Regions from separate parts of the Metabacillus sediminilitoris genome, predicted to be linked through region 1. Evidence: a T-box and tRNA genes for the amino acid it is inferred to sense, from the RefSeq annotation. Region 1 holds a T-box; the other regions hold tRNA genes.
The links. A T-box is a leader RNA that pairs with one kind of tRNA and senses whether it is charged. The one in region 1 lies ahead of serS (serine--tRNA ligase), so its partner is inferred to be a tRNA-Ser.

Region 2: it has a tRNA-Ser gene. The T-box ahead of serS (serine--tRNA ligase) is inferred to sense a tRNA for this amino acid. The anticodon was not compared.
Region 3: it has a tRNA-Ser gene. The T-box ahead of serS (serine--tRNA ligase) is inferred to sense a tRNA for this amino acid. The anticodon was not compared.
Region 4: it has a tRNA-Ser gene. The T-box ahead of serS (serine--tRNA ligase) is inferred to sense a tRNA for this amino acid. The anticodon was not compared.

What each region holds. Positions count from the first base shown of each region.
Region 1 is NZ_CP046266.1:20,607-25,600, reverse strand. It holds gene serS (serine--tRNA ligase) at 49-1,326, opposite strand; T-box leader at 1,391-1,612, opposite strand; gene pdxT (pyridoxal 5'-phosphate synthase glutaminase subunit PdxT) at 1,675-2,250, opposite strand; gene pdxS (pyridoxal 5'-phosphate synthase lyase subunit PdxS) at 2,269-3,156, opposite strand; gene GMB29_RS00085 (IS1182 family transposase) at 3,485-4,855, opposite strand; gene GMB29_RS00080 (D-alanyl-D-alanine carboxypeptidase family protein) at 4,960-4,994, opposite strand, start outside.
Region 2 is NZ_CP046266.1:619,234-624,227, reverse strand. It holds tRNA gene GMB29_RS03320 (tRNA-Arg) at 172-245, opposite strand; tRNA gene GMB29_RS03315 (tRNA-Ser) at 257-347, opposite strand; tRNA gene GMB29_RS03310 (tRNA-Asn) at 351-425, opposite strand; tRNA gene GMB29_RS03305 (tRNA-Ile) at 437-513, opposite strand; tRNA gene GMB29_RS03300 (tRNA-Gly) at 644-717, opposite strand; tRNA gene GMB29_RS03295 (tRNA-Cys) at 730-803, opposite strand; tRNA gene GMB29_RS03290 (tRNA-Gln) at 813-887, opposite strand; tRNA gene GMB29_RS03285 (tRNA-His) at 1,167-1,242, opposite strand; tRNA gene GMB29_RS03280 (tRNA-Trp) at 1,254-1,327, opposite strand; tRNA gene GMB29_RS03275 (tRNA-Tyr) at 1,335-1,418, opposite strand; tRNA gene GMB29_RS03270 (tRNA-Phe) at 1,459-1,531, opposite strand; tRNA gene GMB29_RS03265 (tRNA-Asp) at 1,585-1,661, opposite strand; tRNA gene GMB29_RS03260 (tRNA-Met) at 1,738-1,814, opposite strand; tRNA gene GMB29_RS03255 (tRNA-Ser) at 1,835-1,927, opposite strand; tRNA gene GMB29_RS03250 (tRNA-Ala) at 1,936-2,008, opposite strand; tRNA gene GMB29_RS03245 (tRNA-Thr) at 2,045-2,120, opposite strand; tRNA gene GMB29_RS03240 (tRNA-Val) at 2,163-2,238, opposite strand; tRNA gene GMB29_RS03235 (tRNA-Glu) at 2,254-2,328, opposite strand; rRNA gene rrf (5S ribosomal RNA) at 2,372-2,487, opposite strand; rRNA gene GMB29_RS03225 (23S ribosomal RNA) at 2,565-4,994, opposite strand, start outside.
Region 3 is NZ_CP046266.1:306,015-311,008, forward strand. It holds rRNA gene GMB29_RS01610 (23S ribosomal RNA) at 1-1,600, shown strand, start outside; rRNA gene rrf (5S ribosomal RNA) at 1,808-1,923, shown strand; tRNA gene GMB29_RS01620 (tRNA-Glu) at 1,968-2,042, shown strand; tRNA gene GMB29_RS01625 (tRNA-Val) at 2,062-2,137, shown strand; tRNA gene GMB29_RS01630 (tRNA-Lys) at 2,162-2,237, shown strand; tRNA gene GMB29_RS01635 (tRNA-Leu) at 2,250-2,335, shown strand; tRNA gene GMB29_RS01640 (tRNA-Gly) at 2,346-2,420, shown strand; tRNA gene GMB29_RS01645 (tRNA-Leu) at 2,426-2,511, shown strand; tRNA gene GMB29_RS01650 (tRNA-Arg) at 2,525-2,601, shown strand; tRNA gene GMB29_RS01655 (tRNA-Ala) at 2,612-2,684, shown strand; tRNA gene GMB29_RS01660 (tRNA-Met) at 2,705-2,778, shown strand; tRNA gene GMB29_RS01665 (tRNA-Ile) at 2,835-2,908, shown strand; tRNA gene GMB29_RS01670 (tRNA-Ser) at 2,915-3,007, shown strand; tRNA gene GMB29_RS01675 (tRNA-Met) at 3,028-3,104, shown strand; tRNA gene GMB29_RS01680 (tRNA-Asp) at 3,181-3,257, shown strand; tRNA gene GMB29_RS01685 (tRNA-Phe) at 3,417-3,489, shown strand; tRNA gene GMB29_RS01690 (tRNA-Tyr) at 3,530-3,613, shown strand; tRNA gene GMB29_RS01695 (tRNA-His) at 3,629-3,701, shown strand; tRNA gene GMB29_RS01700 (tRNA-Gly) at 3,714-3,787, shown strand; tRNA gene GMB29_RS01705 (tRNA-Ile) at 3,908-3,984, shown strand; tRNA gene GMB29_RS01710 (tRNA-Asn) at 3,996-4,070, shown strand; tRNA gene GMB29_RS01715 (tRNA-Arg) at 4,161-4,234, shown strand; gene adh (aldehyde dehydrogenase) at 4,564-4,994, shown strand, end outside.
Region 4 is NZ_CP046266.1:229,050-234,043, forward strand. It holds gene GMB29_RS01265 (Tex family protein) at 1-1,883, shown strand, start outside; gene cmpA (cortex morphogenetic protein CmpA) at 1,893-2,006, opposite strand; gene GMB29_RS01275 (SprT family protein) at 2,241-2,699, shown strand; tRNA gene GMB29_RS01280 (tRNA-Asn) at 2,820-2,894, shown strand; tRNA gene GMB29_RS01285 (tRNA-Ser) at 2,898-2,988, shown strand; tRNA gene GMB29_RS01290 (tRNA-Glu) at 3,002-3,073, shown strand; tRNA gene GMB29_RS01295 (tRNA-Asp) at 3,163-3,239, shown strand; tRNA gene GMB29_RS01300 (tRNA-Gln) at 3,377-3,451, shown strand; tRNA gene GMB29_RS01305 (tRNA-Lys) at 3,458-3,533, shown strand; tRNA gene GMB29_RS01310 (tRNA-Leu) at 3,546-3,631, shown strand; tRNA gene GMB29_RS01315 (tRNA-Leu) at 3,643-3,728, shown strand; tRNA gene GMB29_RS01320 (tRNA-Arg) at 3,824-3,900, shown strand; tRNA gene GMB29_RS01325 (tRNA-Pro) at 3,907-3,983, shown strand; tRNA gene GMB29_RS01330 (tRNA-Gly) at 3,997-4,070, shown strand; rRNA gene GMB29_RS01335 (16S ribosomal RNA) at 4,173-4,994, shown strand, end outside.

The DNA of each region.
Region 1 (4,994 bases):
AGAAGTCTGTGCCATAAAGTCTTCTCTCGTACACAAATATTCTAATTCCTATAAACAAATTCGTTCCTTATTCCCCATGTATGGTCTTAATACTTCAGGAATAATGACAGAACCATCCTCTTGCTGATAATTTTCTAAAATAGCCGCAACCGTTCTTCCGATTGCCAAACCAGAACCATTCAGAGTATGAACATGTTCAACCTTTGCCTTTGGATCGCGTCTGAAGCGAATGTTTGCACGTCGTGCTTGGAATGCCTCAAAGTTACTGCAAGAAGAAATCTCACGATACGTCCCATAGCTTGGGAGCCAAACTTCAAGATCATATTTCTTAGCAGCTGTGAAGCCTAAATCAGCTGTACACATGCTTAATACACGGTATGGCAACCCTAATAGCTGAAGCACCTTTTCAGCGTGCCCTGTCAGCTTTTCAAGCTCCTCATATGAATCCTCTGGCTTAACAAATTTAACAAGTTCAACTTTATTAAATTGATGTTGACGAATTAGGCCCCGCGTATCTCTTCCAGCAGATCCTGCCTCTGAACGGAAGTTTGCACTATATGCAACATAACTAATAGGTAACTGTTCAACAGTTAAAATTTCTTCACGATGTAAGTTTGTTACTGGAACTTCGGCAGTTGGAATTAAAAAGTAATTCTCCCCAGCAATTTTGAATGCATCTTCCTCAAATTTCGGTAATTGACCAGTACCAGTCATACTTTCGCGATTTACAATGAATGGCGGTAAAATTTCTGTATAACCATGTTCATCAACATGAAGATCAAGCATAAAGCTATAAAGCGCTCTTTCAAGTCTAGCACCTAGACCGCGGTAAAATACGAAGCGGCTTCCGGTTACTTTACCGGCTCTTTCAAAATCTAAAATTTGTAATGAATCAGCTACTTCCCAGTGTGGCTTCGGTTCAAATTCAAATTCAGGAAGCTCACCCCATTTTCGAATCTCAATGTTATCATCTTCTGTGTCACCGATAGGAACACTTTCATGCGGGATATTTGGAATTGATAAAAGTAACGTATCTAATTCAGCTTCAACCTCACGCAATTGATCATCATAACCTTTAATGTTATCGCCAACTTCTTTCATCTCTTTGATTAAATGATCTGCATCTTGTTTTTCTCTTTTTAATTGCGCGATTTGAGAAGATACTTCATTTCGTTTGCTTTTTAATTCTTCTGTAAGAGAGATTAACTCTCTTCTCTTCATATCTAGCTCTTCAAATTTACCGAAGTCAGTTAGATCCTCGCCTCGATTAGATAATTTTTCTTTCACTTCTTCAAAATTAGTCCGTAAATACTTAATATCAAGCATGTCTCATTCTCCTTTTTTTAGGAAATAACCCTATATTTTTAAACAACAAAAAACTCCCATCCCCAAAAGGGACGAGAGTTACCCGCGTTGCCACCCTAGTTAAAGACACATGAAGTATCTTTCACTTAATGAATAACGGTCATAACCGGAATTGCCTACTTTAACAGAATATTAGTTCAGCGATTCATTCAAGGATGGATTCGCAAGTATCTAACACCGATTTCCACCAACCATCGGCTCTCTACAGATAGAATATCCTGCTACTAGTTCCTATCAACATGTTTACATATTTGATTGAGTAATGATAATTTACTACAAGTATACAGCATCTTCAAGTTTTTTATACTACTACTTCGACTCTTTTACCATATTAATGAATAATTGAGTCATGCGATGATCATCCGTTAATTCAGGATGGAATGAACATCCAAGAAACTGTCCTTGACGTGCTGCAACGATACGGCCATTATGCTTTGATAAGATTTCAACATCTTCTCCAACTTCAACAATGTGTGGAGCACGAATAAAAACGCCTACAAAGTCTTCACCGACACCCGTAATCATTAGCTCAGCCTCAAAGCTATCCTTTTGTCGTCCAAATGAATTACGTTCTACCGTTACATCTAGCACTCCTAAATGTGGTTCACTATATCCGACAAGATTTTTTGCAAGAATAATTAAACCAGCACATGTGCCAAACATAGGCTTTCCATCTTGAGCAAACTTCTTTAAAGGCTCCATAAAATCATATTTATCAATAAGGCGACGCATTGTTGTACTTTCTCCGCCTGGAATAATTAGTCCATCAACCTCTTCTAGCTGGCTGACGTTCTTAACGACTACGCCTTCAGCACCACATGCTTCGATTGAATGAATATGTTCTCTTACAGCGCCTTGTAATCCTAAAACACCGATTTTTAGCATTTTAATAACTCCTTTTAATTACCAACCGCGCTCTTGCATTCTTTGCTCAGGTAAAAGACTAGAAATTTCGATTCCTTGCATTGCTGAACCTAGGCCTTTTGAAAGCTTAGCAATTAGTTCATAGTCTTGATAGTGTGTCGTTGCTTCAACGATTGAACGAGCAAATTTAGCTGGATTTTCAGATTTAAAAATACCTGAACCAACAAATACACCATCTGCACCTAGCTGCATCATTAACGCAGCATCTGCTGGAGTCGCTACACCACCTGCTGCAAAGTTAACTACTGGTAATTTTCCTTCTTTTTTAATTTGAAGAAGAAGTTCAAATGGAGCACCAAGATTTTTTGCTTCTGTCATTAATTCATCTACACTCATAGCAACTACCTTGCGAATTTGTGCATTTACTTTACGCATATGACGCACAGCTTCAACAATGTTTCCTGTACCAGGCTCACCTTTTGTACGAAGCATTGAAGCACCTTCAGCAATACGGCGAGTTGCTTCACCTAAATCACGGCATCCACATACGAAAGGAACTGTGAACTCACTTTTTAGTAAATGGAATTCTTCATCTGCAGGAGTCAGTACTTCACTTTCATCAATGTAGTCTACTCCCATTGCTTCAAGCACACGAGCTTCCACGATGTGTCCAATACGTGCCTTTGCCATTACCGGGATAGAAACTGCATTCATTACTTCTTCAACGATTGTAGGATCTGCCATTCTAGCAACTCCGCCAGCAGCACGGATATCTGCAGGAACACGCTCAAGCGCCATTACTGCTACTGCACCAGCTTCCTCAGCAATTTTAGCTTGCTCTGCATTAACAACGTCCATAATGACGCCGCCTTTTTGCATTTCTGCCATCCCACGTTTTACGCGATCAGTACCTGTTGTATTACTCATTCTGTTTGTCCCCCTTATGTAATTTCCTAAGCATAGGATTTGTAATAGAGTTGATTAAAATTCACCTAAGCTATATTTTATCCTAACTTATAAAAAAATCATATAGAAATTAATGCAATTAGTTAAACAATTCCTAAATCATCCACTATTCTATCATTTTTGCTATTATATATGTATTTTTGTTACGAATCTCTATCATTTTTTCAAAAAAAAAGACTCCCGATTAGGGGCTGTTGACAAAGGGGAAAGGAGCGTTTGCTCCTTTCCCTTTTGTTATATTTTCTTAGCTAATCGGTCGTTTTACCTTCTTTCTTTCATCCTTTCTAGGTTAATCTAACACCTTTATCATTCGTTTTAAGTTTAAAGCCAACGCAGAAAAGAGACATTGTTCCAAGATTTTTTCAATGCCCCTTTTATAGGTTTTATATAAGTTATGCTTCATCTTCATCGTACCAAAGGATCCTTCACACCACACCCTTCTTAGTTTTTGAACCCATTTATATTCATTTGTTTTCGCTCTTTCTGCATTTGCTTCCAGTAGCTCATGGGCAATTGGACGGCCAATCGTCCGTTTACTGGCTGTGGGTCCAAAACAAGAATCTCTTAATGGACAGACTTTACAGTCTCTGGCCTTCGCTGAATACGTTTTTATGTATTGTCCTTTCTTCGATTGGGCTAGGTGAGTAAAGCTCAACACCTTTTGATTGAGACAAATGTAAGCATCCCTTTCGCCAATATAGGTAAATTCTCTATAAGACGTGGAGTCAGAAGCCGAATTGGATTCGGTGGGACTGATGTATCCGATAATTCCAAGAGAATTCAGTCCATGATAAATCGGGGTGGTGTCATACCCTCGGTCGGCTCCTGCCTTTTTAATATCCAAACCGAACTTTTCCTGGGTCACGTTGAGCCTTTCAACAAAGAGTTCACAATCATTGAGGTTTCCAGCCGTTGGATGAATATCGACAATAATGCCATTTGCCGCATCAATGCTTGTATGCGCTAAATAATGGGGGCCGCCTGGTTTCCCTGGACGGTTCAGCAAACCGGAATCTGGATCAGTTGTCACCACTGAAGTGGTAATGGTTATTGGGCCTTTAGGTTTTCGACCGCGTTTTTGTGTGCCTGCTTCTTTTCGTTTCTCTTCCAGTTCCATCTCGATCTTTTTTGCTTCTTCTTCAAGCGTATTCAGGTACTGGGAAGGGGTTTGGGTCACTTCCACTTTTTGAACTTTGTCTTTCGCTGCACTCGCTTTGATATGAGTCGAATCAGTGACGATGACTTCTCCGGTTACGATCCCTTTATCAACACAGAGCTGAATAATGTGGTCAAAGATTTCCTGAAATACTTTCCCATCTTTAAATCGTCTGCGCCGGTTTTGGCTAAATACGGAATGATCGGGGACGGGATCAGTCAAATCCAGTCCTAAGAACCAGCGGTACGCAAGGTTTAGGATCACTTCCTTTTCCAGCTGTCGTTCGGAATCAATATTGAATAAATAGCCAATCAAGATCATTTTAAATAACAGCACCGGATCTAGAGATTTTCGTCCAACCTTTGAATAATACTTTTCCATCTTCTTATAGATAAAGGAGAAGTCAATCTTCTCCTGAATGATTCTCAAAACATGATCAGAAGGAACAAACGAGTTTAAATCAATAAACTCCAATTTCCCTTGCGTTTCTTCTTTACGGCCCATCATAAGAAATCCCCCCATAAAAAAACCTGTATAGGATAAAATTCTACACAGGTTTTAGAAATTCCTATTTAATTGTCAACAGCCCCCGATTAGGAGTCTTTTTTTTAAAACCAGCCTTTAACTGTATCTGTTACACTTC
Region 2 (4,994 bases), 600 kb from region 1:
TTTTCATTATACAATAATAATTCATGTCACTCAACTTCTGTGAAATATTGGAGGCAGAAAGCTGGTAAAATGACTTTTGAGAGACAATGAAAATAAACAAATTAAAAAAGCGATTGCTTTATAGCAATCGCTTTTAATATAGTAGGACAAAATTAAGATTTCTAGAGACTACGCGCCTTAGAGGATTCGAACCTCTGACCGACAGCTTAGAAGGCTGTTGCTCTATCCTGCTGAGCTAAAGGCGCATGAAATAATATGGCGGAGAAGGAGGGATTTGAACCCTCGCGCCGCTTACACGACCTACACCCTTAGCAGGGGCGCCTCTTCAGCCACTTGAGTACTTCCCCATATGGCTCCGCAGGTAGGACTCGAACCTACGACCGATCGGTTAACAGCCGATAGCTCTACCACTGAGCTACTGCGGAATAAAATAAAATGGTGGGCCTAAATGGACTCGAACCATCGACCTCACGCTTATCAGGCGTGCGCTCTAACCAGCTGAGCTATAGGCCCATTTTGTCTAGCTTCGGCTCCTAGCTTTTCGGCCGCTTCGATCTGTTCCCACAAATCCAAAACCAGGATTTGCATGACCAGCTCTCCATCGTCTCTCAAAGCTGAACAGTCGCCTACGCATTTCACATTTTGGAGCGGGTGAAGGGAATCGAACCCTCATCATCAGCTTGGAAGGCTGAGGTTTTACCACTAAACTACACCCGCATATCGAAATATTGGAGGCACCACCCGGATTTGAACCGGGGATAAAGGTTTTGCAGACCTCTGCCTTACCACTTGGCTATGATGCCTTATAAATATGGCTGGGCTAGCTGGATTCGAACCAACGAATGACGGAGTCAAAGTCCGTTGCCTTACCGCTTGGCTATAGCCCATTGATTAGCTTCATGCAAAACTTCCAGAATATGCTGCACGAAATATCGTCGACTACTAAGTATACTTTAAAGCAAGATAAAAACTACTCACTCAGTATCGCCTTTATTTAAAAAAACTATTCTAGCATGCAAAACCCGCAAGATAGTTATTCTTCTAGGAAATAGTCACTACCAAGTCAATTTTAAAACTTAATAAAATCTGTACAATTTCATCAAATTTTTCTTTCTAACAACTCTTATGTGTAGCGCTAATTGAAACCTATTCCCTCTAATAAAAAATGGGGCGACTGATGGGAATCGAACCCACGAATGTCGGAACCACAATCCGATGCGTTAACCACTTCGCCACAATCGCCATTATAAAATTGGCAGGGGCAGTAGGAATCGAACCCACATCAAAGGTTTTGGAGACCTCTATTCTACCGTTAAACTATGCCCCTATTAAAATGGTGGAGGGGGGCAGATTCGAACTGCCGAACCCTAAGGAGCGGATTTACAGTCCGCCGCGTTTAGCCACTTCGCTACCCCTCCATATGATTTAGAAGAATACAAATCAGATTATGTTTAAAGGTGGCTCGGGACGGAATCGAACCGCCGACACATGGATTTTCAGTCCATTGCTCTACCGACTGAGCTACCGAGCCACACACAATCTATTTCCATGTCATTAGTAGTTGTTACTCCTACTGGAATAAAATGGCGGTCCGGACGGGACTCGAACCCGCGACCTCCTGCGTGACAGGCAGGCATTCTAACCAACTGAACTACCGGACCATTTTGGTTCCACTTAACAGCACTACTATGTTTCCTCGCTAAGAAGAATAACCAACGTAGCATCGTCAACTAAAATTGGTTGCGGGGACAGGATTTGAACCTGCGACCTTCGGGTTATGAGCCCGACGAGCTACCGGACTGCTCCACCCCGCGACAATAAAGAGAATTAATTATGGAGGAGGAAGGGGGATTCGAACCCCCGCGGGCTTTGACACCCCTGTCGGTTTTCAAGACCGATCCCTTCAGCCGGACTTGGGTATTCCTCCATCATAAGTGGAGCCTAGCGGGATCGAACCGCTGACCTCCTGCGTGCAAAGCAGGCGCTCTCCCAGCTGAGCTAAGGCCCCATAAATTAGAATATCCAAATTCTCCATTAAGAAAAATGGTGCCGGCGAGAGGACTTGAACCCCCAACCTACTGATTACAAGTCAGTTGCTCTACCAATTGAGCTACACCGGCATAATTAAAATATTGTTGAATTAATTTATTTGTACTTAATAATGGTGGAGGATGACGGGATCGAACCGCCGACCCTCTGCTTGTAAGGCAGATGCTCTCCCAGCTGAGCTAATCCTCCAATGAAAGGTGTAAATGGTGACCCGTACGGGATTCGAACCCGTGTTACCGCCGTGAAAGGGCGGTGTCTTAACCGCTTGACCAACGGGCCAATTATAAATTGACAAAATAATAGCCCCAACTAAGGGGCTTTTGCCTGGCAACGTCCTACTCTCACAAGGGGAAACCCCTAACTACCATCGGCGCTGAAGAGCTTAACTTCCGTGTTCGGCATGGGAACGGGTGTGACCTCTTCGCCATCGTCACCAGACATTTAGTTTGAAGGTTGTTCCTTCAAAACTAGATAACGATTCACAATTCAATTCACTTTGTTTAACGCATATATATTAGGTTAAGTCCTCGATCGATTAGTATCAGTCAGCTCCACACGTCACCGCGCTTCCACCTCTGACCTATCAACCTGATCATCTTTCAGGGATCTTACTAGCTTGCGCTATGGGAAATCTCATCTTGAGGGGGGCTTCATGCTTAGATGCTTTCAGCACTTATCCCTTCCGCACATAGCTACCCAGCTATGCCTTTGGCAAGACAACTGGTACACCAGCGGTGCGTCCATCCCGGTCCTCTCGTACTAAGGACAGCTCCTCTCAAATTTCCTACGCCCACGACGGATAGGGACCGAACTGTCTCACGACGTTCTGAACCCAGCTCGCGTACCGCTTTAATGGGCGAACAGCCCAACCCTTGGGACCGACTACAGCCCCAGGATGCGATGAGCCGACATCGAGGTGCCAAACCTCCCCGTCGATGTGGACTCTTGGGGGAGATAAGCCTGTTATCCCCGGGGTAGCTTTTATCCGTTGAGCGATGGCCCTTCCATGCGGAACCACCGGATCACTAAGCCCGACTTTCGTCCCTGCTCGACTTGTAGGTCTCGCAGTCAAGCTCCCTTGTGCCTTTACACTCTACGAATGATTTCCAACCATTCTGAGGGAACCTTTGGGCGCCTCCGTTACATTTTAGGAGGCGACCGCCCCAGTCAAACTGCCCACCTGACACTGTCTCCCAGCCCGATAAGGGCTGCGGGTTAGAATTTCAATACAGCCAGGGTAGTATCCCACCGACGCCTCCACCGAAGCTAGCGCTCCGGCTTCTCAGGCTCCTACCTATCCTGTACAAGCTGTACCAAAATTCAATATCAGGCTACAGTAAAGCTCCACGGGGTCTTTCCGTCCTGTCGCGGGTAACCTGCATCTTCACAGGTACTATAATTTCACCGAGTCTCTCGTTGAGACAGTGCCCAGATCGTTACGCCTTTCGTGCGGGTCGGAACTTACCCGACAAGGAATTTCGCTACCTTAGGACCGTTATAGTTACGGCCGCCGTTTACTGGGGCTTCGGTTCAAAGCTTCGCTTGCGCTAACCTCTCCCCTTAACCTTCCAGCACCGGGCAGGCGTCAGCCCCTATACTTCGCCTTGCGGCTTCGCAGAGACCTGTGTTTTTGCTAAACAGTCGCCTGGGCCTATTCACTGCGGCTTTTCGCAGGGCAAGCCCTGAAAAAGCACCCCTTCTCCCGAAGTTACGGGGTCATTTTGCCGAGTTCCTTAACGAGAGTTCTCTCGCTCACCTTAGGATTCTCTCCTCGCCTACCTGTGTCGGTTTGCGGTACGGGCACCTCTCACCTCGCTAGAGGCTTTTCTTGGCAGTGTGGAATCAGGAACTTCGGTACTATATTTCCCTCGCCATCACAGCTCAGCCTTTGCGACAACGGGATTTGCCTCGTTGTCAGCCTAACTGCTTGGACGCGCTAATCCAACAGCGCGCTTACCCTATCCTTCTGCGTCCCCCCATTGCTCAAATGGTGAGGAGGTGGTACAGGAATTTCAACCTGTTGTCCATCGCCTACGCCTTTCGGCCTCGGCTTAGGTCCCGACTAACCCTGAGCGGACGAGCCTTCCTCAGGAAACCTTAGGCATTCGGTGGAGGGGATTCTCACCCCTCTTTCGCTACTCATACCGGCATTCTCACTTCTAAGCGCTCCACTAGTCCTTCCGGTCTAGCTTCACAGCCCTTAGAACGCTCTCCTACCATTGTTCGTAAGAACAATCCACAGCTTCGGTGATACGTTTAGCCCCGGTACATTTTCGGCGCAGAGTCACTCGACCAGTGAGCTATTACGCACTCTTTAAATGGTGGCTGCTTCTAAGCCAACATCCTGGTTGTCTAAGCAACTCCACATCCTTTTCCACTTAACGTATACTTTGGGACCTTAGCTGGTGGTCTGGGCTGTTTCCCTCTTGACTACGGATCTTATCACTCGCAGTCTGACTCCTGAACATAAGTCTTTGGCATTCGGAGTTTGACTGAATTCGGTAACCCGATGGGGGCCCCTAGTCCAATCAGTGCTCTACCTCCAAGACTCTCAATTTCAAGGCTAGCCCTAAAGCTATTTCGGAGAGAACCAGCTATCTCCAAGTTCGATTGGAATTTCTCCGCTACCCACACCTCATCCCCGCACTTTTCAACGTGCGTGGGTTCGGGCCTCCATTCAGTGTTACCTGAACTTCACCCTGGACATGGGTAGATCACCTGGTTTCGGGTCTACGACCACGTACTCTTTCGCCCTATTCAGACTCGCTTTCGCTGCGGCTCCGTCTCATCAACTTAACCTTGCACGGGATCGTAACTCGCCGGTTCATTCTACAAAAGGCACGCCATTACCCATTAACGGGCTTTGACTACTTGTAGGCACACGGTTTCAGGATCTCTTTCACTCCCCTTCCGGGGTGCTTTTCACCTTTCCCTCACGGTACTGG
Region 3 (4,994 bases), 290 kb from region 1:
CCTCCACCGAATGCCTAAGGTTTCCTGAGGAAGGCTCGTCCGCTCAGGGTTAGTCGGGACCTAAGCCGAGGCCGAAAGGCGTAGGCGATGGACAACAGGTTGAAATTCCTGTACCACCTCCTCACCATTTGAGCAATGGGGGGACGCAGAAGGATAGGGTAAGCGCGCTGTTGGATTAGCGCGCCCAAGCAGTTAGGCTGATAACGAGGCAAATCCCGTTGTCGTAAAGGCTGAGCTGTGATGGCGAGGGAAATATAGTACCGAAGTTCCTGATTCCACACTGCCAAGAAAAGCCTCTAGCGAGGTGAGAGGTGCCCGTACCGCAAACCGACACAGGTAGGCGAGGAGAGAATCCTAAGGTGAGCGAGAGAACTCTCGTTAAGGAACTCGGCAAAATGACCCCGTAACTTCGGGAGAAGGGGTGCTTTTTCAGGGCTTGCCCTGCGAAAAGCCGCAGTGAATAGGCCCAGGCGACTGTTTAGCAAAAACACAGGTCTCTGCGAAGCCGCAAGGCGAAGTATAGGGGCTGACGCCTGCCCGGTGCTGGAAGGTTAAGGGGAGAGGTTAGCGCAAGCGAAGCTTTGAACCGAAGCCCCAGTAAACGGCGGCCGTAACTATAACGGTCCTAAGGTAGCGAAATTCCTTGTCGGGTAAGTTCCGACCCGCACGAAAGGCGTAACGATCTGGGCACTGTCTCAACGAGAGACTCGGTGAAATTATAGTACCTGTGAAGATGCAGGTTACCCGCGACAGGACGGAAAGACCCCGTGGAGCTTTACTGTAGCCTGATATTGAATTTTGGTACAGCTTGTACAGGATAGGTAGGAGCCTGAGAAGCCGGAGCGCTAGCTTCGGTGGAGGCGTCGGTGGGATACTACCCTGGCTGTATTGAAATTCTAACCCGCAGCCCTTATCGGGCTGGGAGACAGTGTCAGGTGGGCAGTTTGACTGGGGCGGTCGCCTCCTAAAATGTAACGGAGGCGCCCAAAGGTTCCCTCAGAATGGTTGGAAATCATTCGTAGAGTGTAAAGGCACAAGGGAGCTTGACTGCGAGACCTACAAGTCGAGCAGGGACGAAAGTCGGGCTTAGTGATCCGGTGGTTCCGCATGGAAGGGCCATCGCTCAACGGATAAAAGCTACCCCGGGGATAACAGGCTTATCTCCCCCAAGAGTCCACATCGACGGGGAGGTTTGGCACCTCGATGTCGGCTCATCGCATCCTGGGGCTGTAGTCGGTCCCAAGGGTTGGGCTGTTCGCCCATTAAAGCGGTACGCGAGCTGGGTTCAGAACGTCGTGAGACAGTTCGGTCCCTATCCGTCGTGGGCGTAGGAAATTTGAGAGGAGCTGTCCTTAGTACGAGAGGACCGGGATGGACGCACCGCTGGTGTACCAGTTGTCTTGCCAAAGGCATAGCTGGGTAGCTATGTGCGGAAGGGATAAGTGCTGAAAGCATCTAAGCATGAAGCCCCCCTCAAGATGAGATTTCCCATAGCGTAAGCTAGTAAGATCCCTGAAAGATGATCAGGTTGATAGGTCAGAGGTGGAAGCGCGGTGACGTGTGGAGCTGACTGATACTAATCGATCGAGGACTTAACCTAAATAGAAAAGCGGAAGAAGCCCGCTTAAATCCATAGGGCATTGGAGCGCTCGAGAAGAAGTCGTACTTTGACTTCGCAGGAGAGTGTGAAATGACCGTAGGATTTGGCTTCTGGAGCTGGACAATGTAAGAGTATAAACTCAGTTGAGTGAATGAATTGTGAATCGTTATCTAGTTTTGAAGGAATATCCTTCAACATATACATTTATCTGGTGACGATGGCGAAGAGGTCACACCCGTTCCCATGCCGAACACGGAAGTTAAGCTCTTCAGCGCCGATGGTAGTTAGGGGTTTCCCCTTGTGAGAGTAGGACGTTGCCAGGTAAAGCCCCTTATTTGGGGCTATTATTTTGTAAAATTTTGTTGTTGGCCCGTTGGTCAAGCGGTTAAGACACCGCCCTTTCACGGCGGTAACACGGGTTCGAATCCCGTACGGGTCACCATTTCATTTATCTTTAATTTGGAGGATTAGCTCAGCTGGGAGAGCATCTGCCTTACAAGCAGAGGGTCGGCGGTTCGATCCCGTCATCCTCCACCATTGATTCAATATTCATTTTATATTGAGCCATTAGCTCAGTCGGTAGAGCATCTGACTTTTAATCAGAGGGTCGAAGGTTCGAGTCCTTCATGGCTCACCATTTACACACCTTGCGGGTGTGGCGGAATTGGCAGACGCGCTAGACTTAGGATCTAGTGTCTTTATGACGTGGGGGTTCAAGTCCCTTCACCCGCACCATTTAAATATTGCGGAAGTAGTTCAGTGGTAGAACACCACCTTGCCAAGGTGGGGGTCGCGGGTTCGAATCCCGTCTTCCGCTCCAGATATGCCGGGGTGGCGGAACTGGCAGACGCACAGGACTTAAAATCCTGCGGTAGGTGACTACCGTACCGGTTCGATTCCGGTCCTCGGCACTTCATATAATATGCGCCCGTAGCTCAATTGGATAGAGCGTTTGACTACGGATCAAAAGGTTAGGGGTTCGACTCCTCTCGGGCGCGCCAATTAAAACATGGGGCCTTAGCTCAGCTGGGAGAGCGCCTGCTTTGCACGCAGGAGGTCAGCGGTTCGATCCCGCTAGGCTCCACTTAACATCCTTTATATTATGGCGGTGTAGCTCAGCTGGCTAGAGCATTCGGTTCATACCCGAAAGGTCGTGGGTTCGACTCCCTCCGCCGCTATTAAAATTAAATAATTGTCCTAAATAGTATTATTGACAATTAAACTCATGAATATTGGACCCTTAGCTCAGTTGGTTAGAGCAGACGGCTCATAACCGTCCGGTCGTAGGTTCGAGTCCTACAGGGTCCATTTATTGGAGGAATACCCAAGTCCGGCTGAAGGGATCGGTCTTGAAAACCGACAGGGGTGTCAAAGCCCGCGGGGGTTCGAATCCCCCTTCCTCCTCCATATTTAATTCTCTTTATTGTCGCGGGGTGGAGCAGTCCGGTAGCTCGTCGGGCTCATAACCCGAAGGTCGCAGGTTCAAATCCTGTCCCCGCAACCAAATTTAGTTGACGATGCTACGTTGGTTATTCTTCTTAGCGAGGAAACATAGTAGTGCTGTTAAGTACAACCAAAATGGTCCGGTAGTTCAGTTGGTTAGAATGCCTGCCTGTCACGCAGGAGGTCGCGGGTTCGAGTCCCGTCCGGACCGCCATTATTTTACAAAAACACTTATCTCAAGTAAAAGGGTTTCGATAAGCGAAAAGGTCGAGGAAACGACTAAGCGAACACCGGAGCGTATGTAAATACGTGAGGATGTGAGTGCAGGAGTTGACGTAGAGATTTGAAGCTTAGCGGAAGCCGAAAACAATTTGGCTCAGTAGCTCAGTCGGTAGAGCAATGGACTGAAAATCCATGTGTCGGCGGTTCGATTCCGTCCTGAGCCACCTTTAAACTTATTCTTGTTTGTATTCATCTAAATCACATGGAGGGGTAGCGAAGTGGCTAAACGCGGCGGACTGTAAATCCGCTCCTTAGGGTTCGGCAGTTCGAATCTGCCCCCCTCCACCAATTAGAATATACGTGGCGATTGTGGCGAAGTGGTTAACGCATCGGATTGTGGTTCCGACATTCGTGGGTTCGATTCCCATCAGTCGCCCCTTTTATGTTTGCGGGTGTAGTTTAGTGGTAAAACCTCAGCCTTCCAAGCTGATGATGAGGGTTCGATTCCCTTCACCCGCTCCAAAATTTGAAATACATAGGCGACTGTTCTGCTTTGAGAGCTGGTCATGCAAATCCTTGTTTTGGATTTGTGGGAACAGTTTGAAGTGGCCGAAAAGCTAGTAGCCGAAGTTAGACAAAAATGGGCCTATAGCTCAGCTGGTTAGAGCGCACGCCTGATAAGCGTGAGGTCGATGGTTCGAGTCCATTTAGGCCCACCATTTTATTTTATTCCGCAGTAGCTCAGTGGTAGAGCTATCGGCTGTTAACCGATCGGTCGTAGGTTCGAGTCCTACCTGCGGAGCCATTTTTTATTTGGAGCTGCAAATGCTATAGAGGTAATAATACTAATTGTCAGTGACAATAGTGGTTCCAATGTCTATTTTATACATATCATGCGCCTTTAGCTCAGCAGGATAGAGCAACAGCCTTCTAAGCTGTCGGTCAGAGGTTCGAATCCTCTAAGGCGCGTAAAAAACTAATCCACTTATTGGATTAGTTTTTTTAATATATACTTTTACAATAACTCCTATCATAATACCTCATTTAAATCCACTTAATGCTACATTCATTTAGGCTGTGTTTCTTCTACTTACCAAGTGCGAAAACTAGCTAGCTTATATCCTCTTACCATTAATCTTCACGGTCTCATAGAAAAATATTGGTTTTGTCCTCCTATAGGTAATAAAATCCTTTTTTTAGAATAAAATATATCGGTAGTTTAAGTAACGCTTACATAAAAACTTCTTGAAGGCTATCAATCTTTTATTTGTTATCCATAAATAATAGGAGGGATTCTAATGATTTTTTCACAACCTGGCACGAGGGGATCTAAAGTTAGTTTTAAATCGCGATATGAAAATTATATTGGTGGAGAGTGGACAGCGCCAGTTAAAGGTGAATATTTTGAAAATGTTTCACCGGTAAATGGACATGCTTTTTGCGAAGTGCCTCGTTCTACTGCAGAAGATATCGAGCTTGCACTTGATGCAGCACATGCAGCAAAAAAAGCATGGGGAGAATCGTCTGCTGCTGTACGTGCAAATATATTAAATAAGATTGCTGATCGCATTGAAACAAATTTAGAAATGCTAGCTGTTGCTGAAACATGGGATAACGGTAAACCAATTAGAGAAACATTAAATGCAGATATTCCCTTAGCAATAGATCATTTTCGTTATTTTGCTGGAAGCATACGTTCTCAGGAAGGTAGTATCAGTGAAATAGATAA
Region 4 (4,994 bases), 210 kb from region 1:
ATAAGTCAACAAAGCTGCAACAGGTTGAAGATTTGTATCGACCATATAAACAAAAAAGACGTACAAAGGCAACTGTCGCAAAGGAAAAAGGACTTGAACCATTTGCGGAGTGGATTCACCAGTTACCTGCTCAAGGAGATATGATCGAAAAGGCTAAAGAATTTCTTAATGAAGAAAAAGAAGTTAAATCAGTTGAAGAGGCAATTCAAGGTGCAAAAGATATCATTGCAGAGCATATATCTGATCAACCAAAGTATCGCCAATGGATCCGTGATATCACGTTTAAAAAGGGAAGCATCTCCTCAGTTGTGAAAGATGAAGAAAAAGACGAAAAAAATATATATGAAATGTATTATGAGTACGAAGAGCCGATTCAAAAAATTGTCCCACATCGTGTACTAGCAATTAACCGTGGCGAAAAGGAAGACATTCTTCGCATCTCAATTCAGGCCCCAATCGAACAAATTGTAGAATATATCCAAAAACAAGAATTGAAGATTAATCATTCAATCGTTCATGATGTTATGGTAGAGGCGATTGAAGGTGCATATAAACGATTAATCCAACCATCTATTGAGAGAGAAATTAGAAAAGAGTTATCAGAAAAGGCAGAAGATCGTGCCATCCATATATTTTCGGAAAATCTCAAAAATTTACTTTTACAGCCACCATTAAAAGGGAGAATGGTCCTTGGTGTAGATCCTGCATTTAGAACAGGGTGTAAATTAGCTGTTGTTGATCAAACAGGAAAAGTGCTTTATATCGGAGTCGTTTATCCTCATACTTCTGATAGCAAGAAAGAACAAGCGAAAGAAGCAGTTACGGATTTATTGAAAAAGTATGAAATGGAAATTGTGGCAATTGGAAATGGTACAGCATCAAGAGAAACTGAACAATTTATTGTAGATATCTTAAAAGAAATTGATAGTGAAGTATCGTACATAATTGTGAATGAAGCAGGAGCAAGTGTATATTCTGCTTCAGATTTAGCTAGAGAAGAATTTCCTGATTTACAAGTTGAAGAGAGAAGTGCAGTTTCGATTGCAAGAAGACTCCAAGATCCTTTGGCTGAACTAGTGAAAATTGATCCAAAGTCTGTTGGAGTTGGGCAATACCAGCATGATGTTTCGCAAAAAAAGTTAAATGAATCATTAACATTTGTTGTTGAAACAGTAGTAAACCAAGTTGGTGTGAATGTTAATACTGCTTCATCTTCACTCCTTCAGTATGTGGCTGGCTTAAGTAAAGCGGTGGCTAATAATATTGTTAAAAAGAGAGAGGAACTCGGACGTTTTTCTAATAGAAAACAATTAAAAGACATACCTCGTTTAGGAGCTAAAACGTATGAGCAATGTATTGGCTTTCTAAGAGTAAATGAGGGTAATCAACCTCTTGATCGAACAAGTATTCATCCTGAAAGATATCCAGAGGTAAACAAATTACTAGATCAATTAGGCGCGACTGTATCTGATTTGGGAAGTGAAGATTTAAAAAACAAAGTCAAAAGTATCAATCACAAGGAAGTAGCAGATGTTCTTTCGATAGGTGAGTTAACTCTTAAAGATATTTGTGATGCGTTAATACGTCCTGAAAGGGATCCCCGTGATGATGTTGCAAAACCATTATTGAAGAAGGATGTACTGAAATTAGAAGACTTGCAACAAGGAATGGAATTACAAGGAACGGTAAGAAATGTAGTGGATTTTGGTGCCTTTGTCGATATTGGTGTTAAGCAGGACGGTCTTGTTCATATCTCTAAATTAAGTAAATCCTTTGTAAAACATCCTCTTGATATTGTAGCTGTTGGTGATGTAGTAACAGTATGGGTAGATGATGTTGATTTTAAAAAGGGAAGAGTAGCCTTAACAATGGTGAAAAGTTAAAACACTGCTTTATGAGCAGTGTTTTTCTTTATAAAAAAACCAACATTGATTCAATAATTTGATTTGATAACGATTTTTTTCATAAAATGCTCGCTGCATTTGATTTTGTAACCATGATGGCATTGATCATTCCTCCTTATTTATTATCGCAAATTAACGGGCAGTCATTCACTACTTTAAGACGTAGAGGGTCTGATGTAGACTGGGGGGCTGGCCGTATATGCTTATTATTATTTATAATAATCAGTGGATAAAGAAACTTCCTACTATAGAAGTCTCGCTTTATAATGGAGTATGGGTGTTTATAATGTATGCGGATTGCTAGTACAGAGTTACTAAAAGTTGGGGGAATCAATAATGGATGATATGAAGCTTCAACAACTTGTTGAAGAAATATCCTTGAACTATTTTCATAAACCATTTAATCATCAAGTGACCTTTAATAAAAGACTTAGAACGACTGGAGGAAGGTATCTATTAAGAAGTCATAATATAGATATTAATCCAAAATACTATATCGAACATGGTCTAGAAGAAATAATCGGTATCATTAAACATGAATTATGTCACTACCATTTACATTTAGAGGGGAAAGGATATAAACATGGAGATAAAGATTTTAAAGACTTGCTAAAAGAAGTCGGAGCACCAAGGTTTTGCAAACCTCTAAAGAAAGAAATAAAGTCAAATAGTGCTCCCCTCATTTATAAATGTAAAAGCTGTTCGCTTATTTATAAAAGGAAGAGAAAGGTAGATACTACTAGACTTGTCTGTGGAAAATGCGGAGGGAAAATCTATCTTTATAAAAAGGGTTGACGCGGAATAGTATGCTGTGATAAATTATAAAAGCCGTCGCTGATGGGACTTAATTATTAAGAATAAGTCTTGACAGGACAAGATGCCCTTTATATAATAAAGGAAGTCTGTAATGATTATTCCGCAGTAGCTCAGTGGTAGAGCTATCGGCTGTTAACCGATCGGTCGTAGGTTCGAGTCCTACCTGCGGAGCCATATGGGGAAGTACTCAAGTGGCTGAAGAGGCGCCCCTGCTAAGGGTGTAGGTCGCGTAAGCGGCGCGAGGGTTCAAATCCCTCCTTCTCCGCCATATATTATATTACGGCCCGTTGGTCAAGCGGTTAAGACACCGCCCTTTCACGGCGGTAACACGGGTTCGAATCCCGTACGGGTCATATCATATCGTGGAAAAACAGGAAGTGGGCACTTGTGAGAACAATGCACAAAACTCACCTCCTATTTATTTCCGTAAAATTCAACATTTGGTCCGGTAGTTCAGTTGGTTAGAATGCCTGCCTGTCACGCAGGAGGTCGCGGGTTCGAGTCCCGTCCGGACCGCCATTCAAGTTATTGGTAAAAAATAACGCTTGAGTTGATGGAACAGATATGATAATATTAAATTCTTGTTATTTCAAAGGAAGTTTTAATAAGTGGTTGTGGTGATTGTTCACGGGAGTGAAATCACGCAATAATTTCAATGGGCTATAGCCAAGTGGTAAGGCAACGGACTTTGACTCCGTCATTCGTTGGTTCGAATCCAGCTAGCCCAGCCATTATTAGAGCCATTAGCTCAGTCGGTAGAGCATCTGACTTTTAATCAGAGGGTCGAAGGTTCGAGTCCTTCATGGCTCACCATATACACACCTTGCGGGTGTGGCGGAATTGGCAGACGCGCTAGACTTAGGATCTAGTGTCCTTGTGACGTGGGGGTTCAAGTCCCTTCACCCGCACCAAAGGTTTTTTCGCGGTCGTGGCGGAATGGCAGACGCGCTAGGTTGAGGGCCTAGTGGGGGCGACCCCGTGGAGGTTCAAGTCCTCTCGGCCGCACCAAAAGAAATAAAAAAGATGTTGACTTTGATGTTAAGAAGTGTTATGATATAAAAGTCGCTTCTCAATAACGGCGAACTTAGGATGCAAGTTAAAATGCGCCCGTAGCTCAATTGGATAGAGCGTTTGACTACGGATCAAAAGGTTAGGGGTTCGACTCCTCTCGGGCGCGCCATAATGACGGGAAGTAGCTCAGCTTGGTAGAGCACTTGGTTTGGGACCAAGGGGTCGCAGGTTCGAATCCTGTCTTCCCGACCAGACTTGTCGTAATGCGGGTGTAGTTTAGTGGTAAAACCTCAGCCTTCCAAGCTGATGATGAGGGTTCGATTCCCTTCACCCGCTCCAAAAAATGATCTTTGAAAACTAAACAAAACCAAGCGTGCCAACGTTAATTTCGATTAACAAAACGTACTATATAGTACAAAAATTATGAGCTACATCAACTCTTTATTGGAGAGTTTGATCCTGGCTCAGGACGAACGCTGGCGGCGTGCCTAATACATGCAAGTCGAGCGAATCTGAGGGAGCTTGCTCCCAAAGATTAGCGGCGGACGGGTGAGTAACACGTGGGTAACCTGCCTGTAAGATTGGGATAACTCCGGGAAACCGGAGCTAATACCGGATAATATTTCGAACCGCATGGTTCGACATTGAAAGATGGCTTCGGCTATCACTTACAGATGGACCCGCGGCGCATTAGCTAGTTGGTGAGGTAACGGCTCACCAAGGCGACGATGCGTAGCCGACCTGAGAGGGTGATCGGCCACACTGGGACTGAGACACGGCCCAGACTCCTACGGGAGGCAGCAGTAGGGAATCTTCCGCAATGGACGAAAGTCTGACGGAGCAACGCCGCGTGAACGATGAAGGCCTTCGGGTCGTAAAGTTCTGTTGTTAGGGAAGAACAAGTACCAGAGTAACTGCTGGTACCTTGACGGTACCTAACCAGAAAGCCACGGCTAACTACGTGCCAGCAGCCGCGGTAATACGTAGGTGGCAAGCGTTGTCCGGAATTATTGGGCGTAAAGCGCGCGCAGGTGGTTTCTTAAGTCTGATGTGAAAGCCCACGGCTCAACCGTGGAGGGTCATTGGAAACTGGGGAACTTGAGTGCAGAAGAGGAAAGTGGAATTCCAAGTGTAGCGGTGAAATGCGTAGAGATTTGGAGGAACACCAGTGGCGAAGGCGACTTTCTGGTCTGTAACTGACACTGAGGCGCGAAAGCGTGGGGAGCGAACAGGATTAGATACCCTGGTAGTCCACGCCGTAAA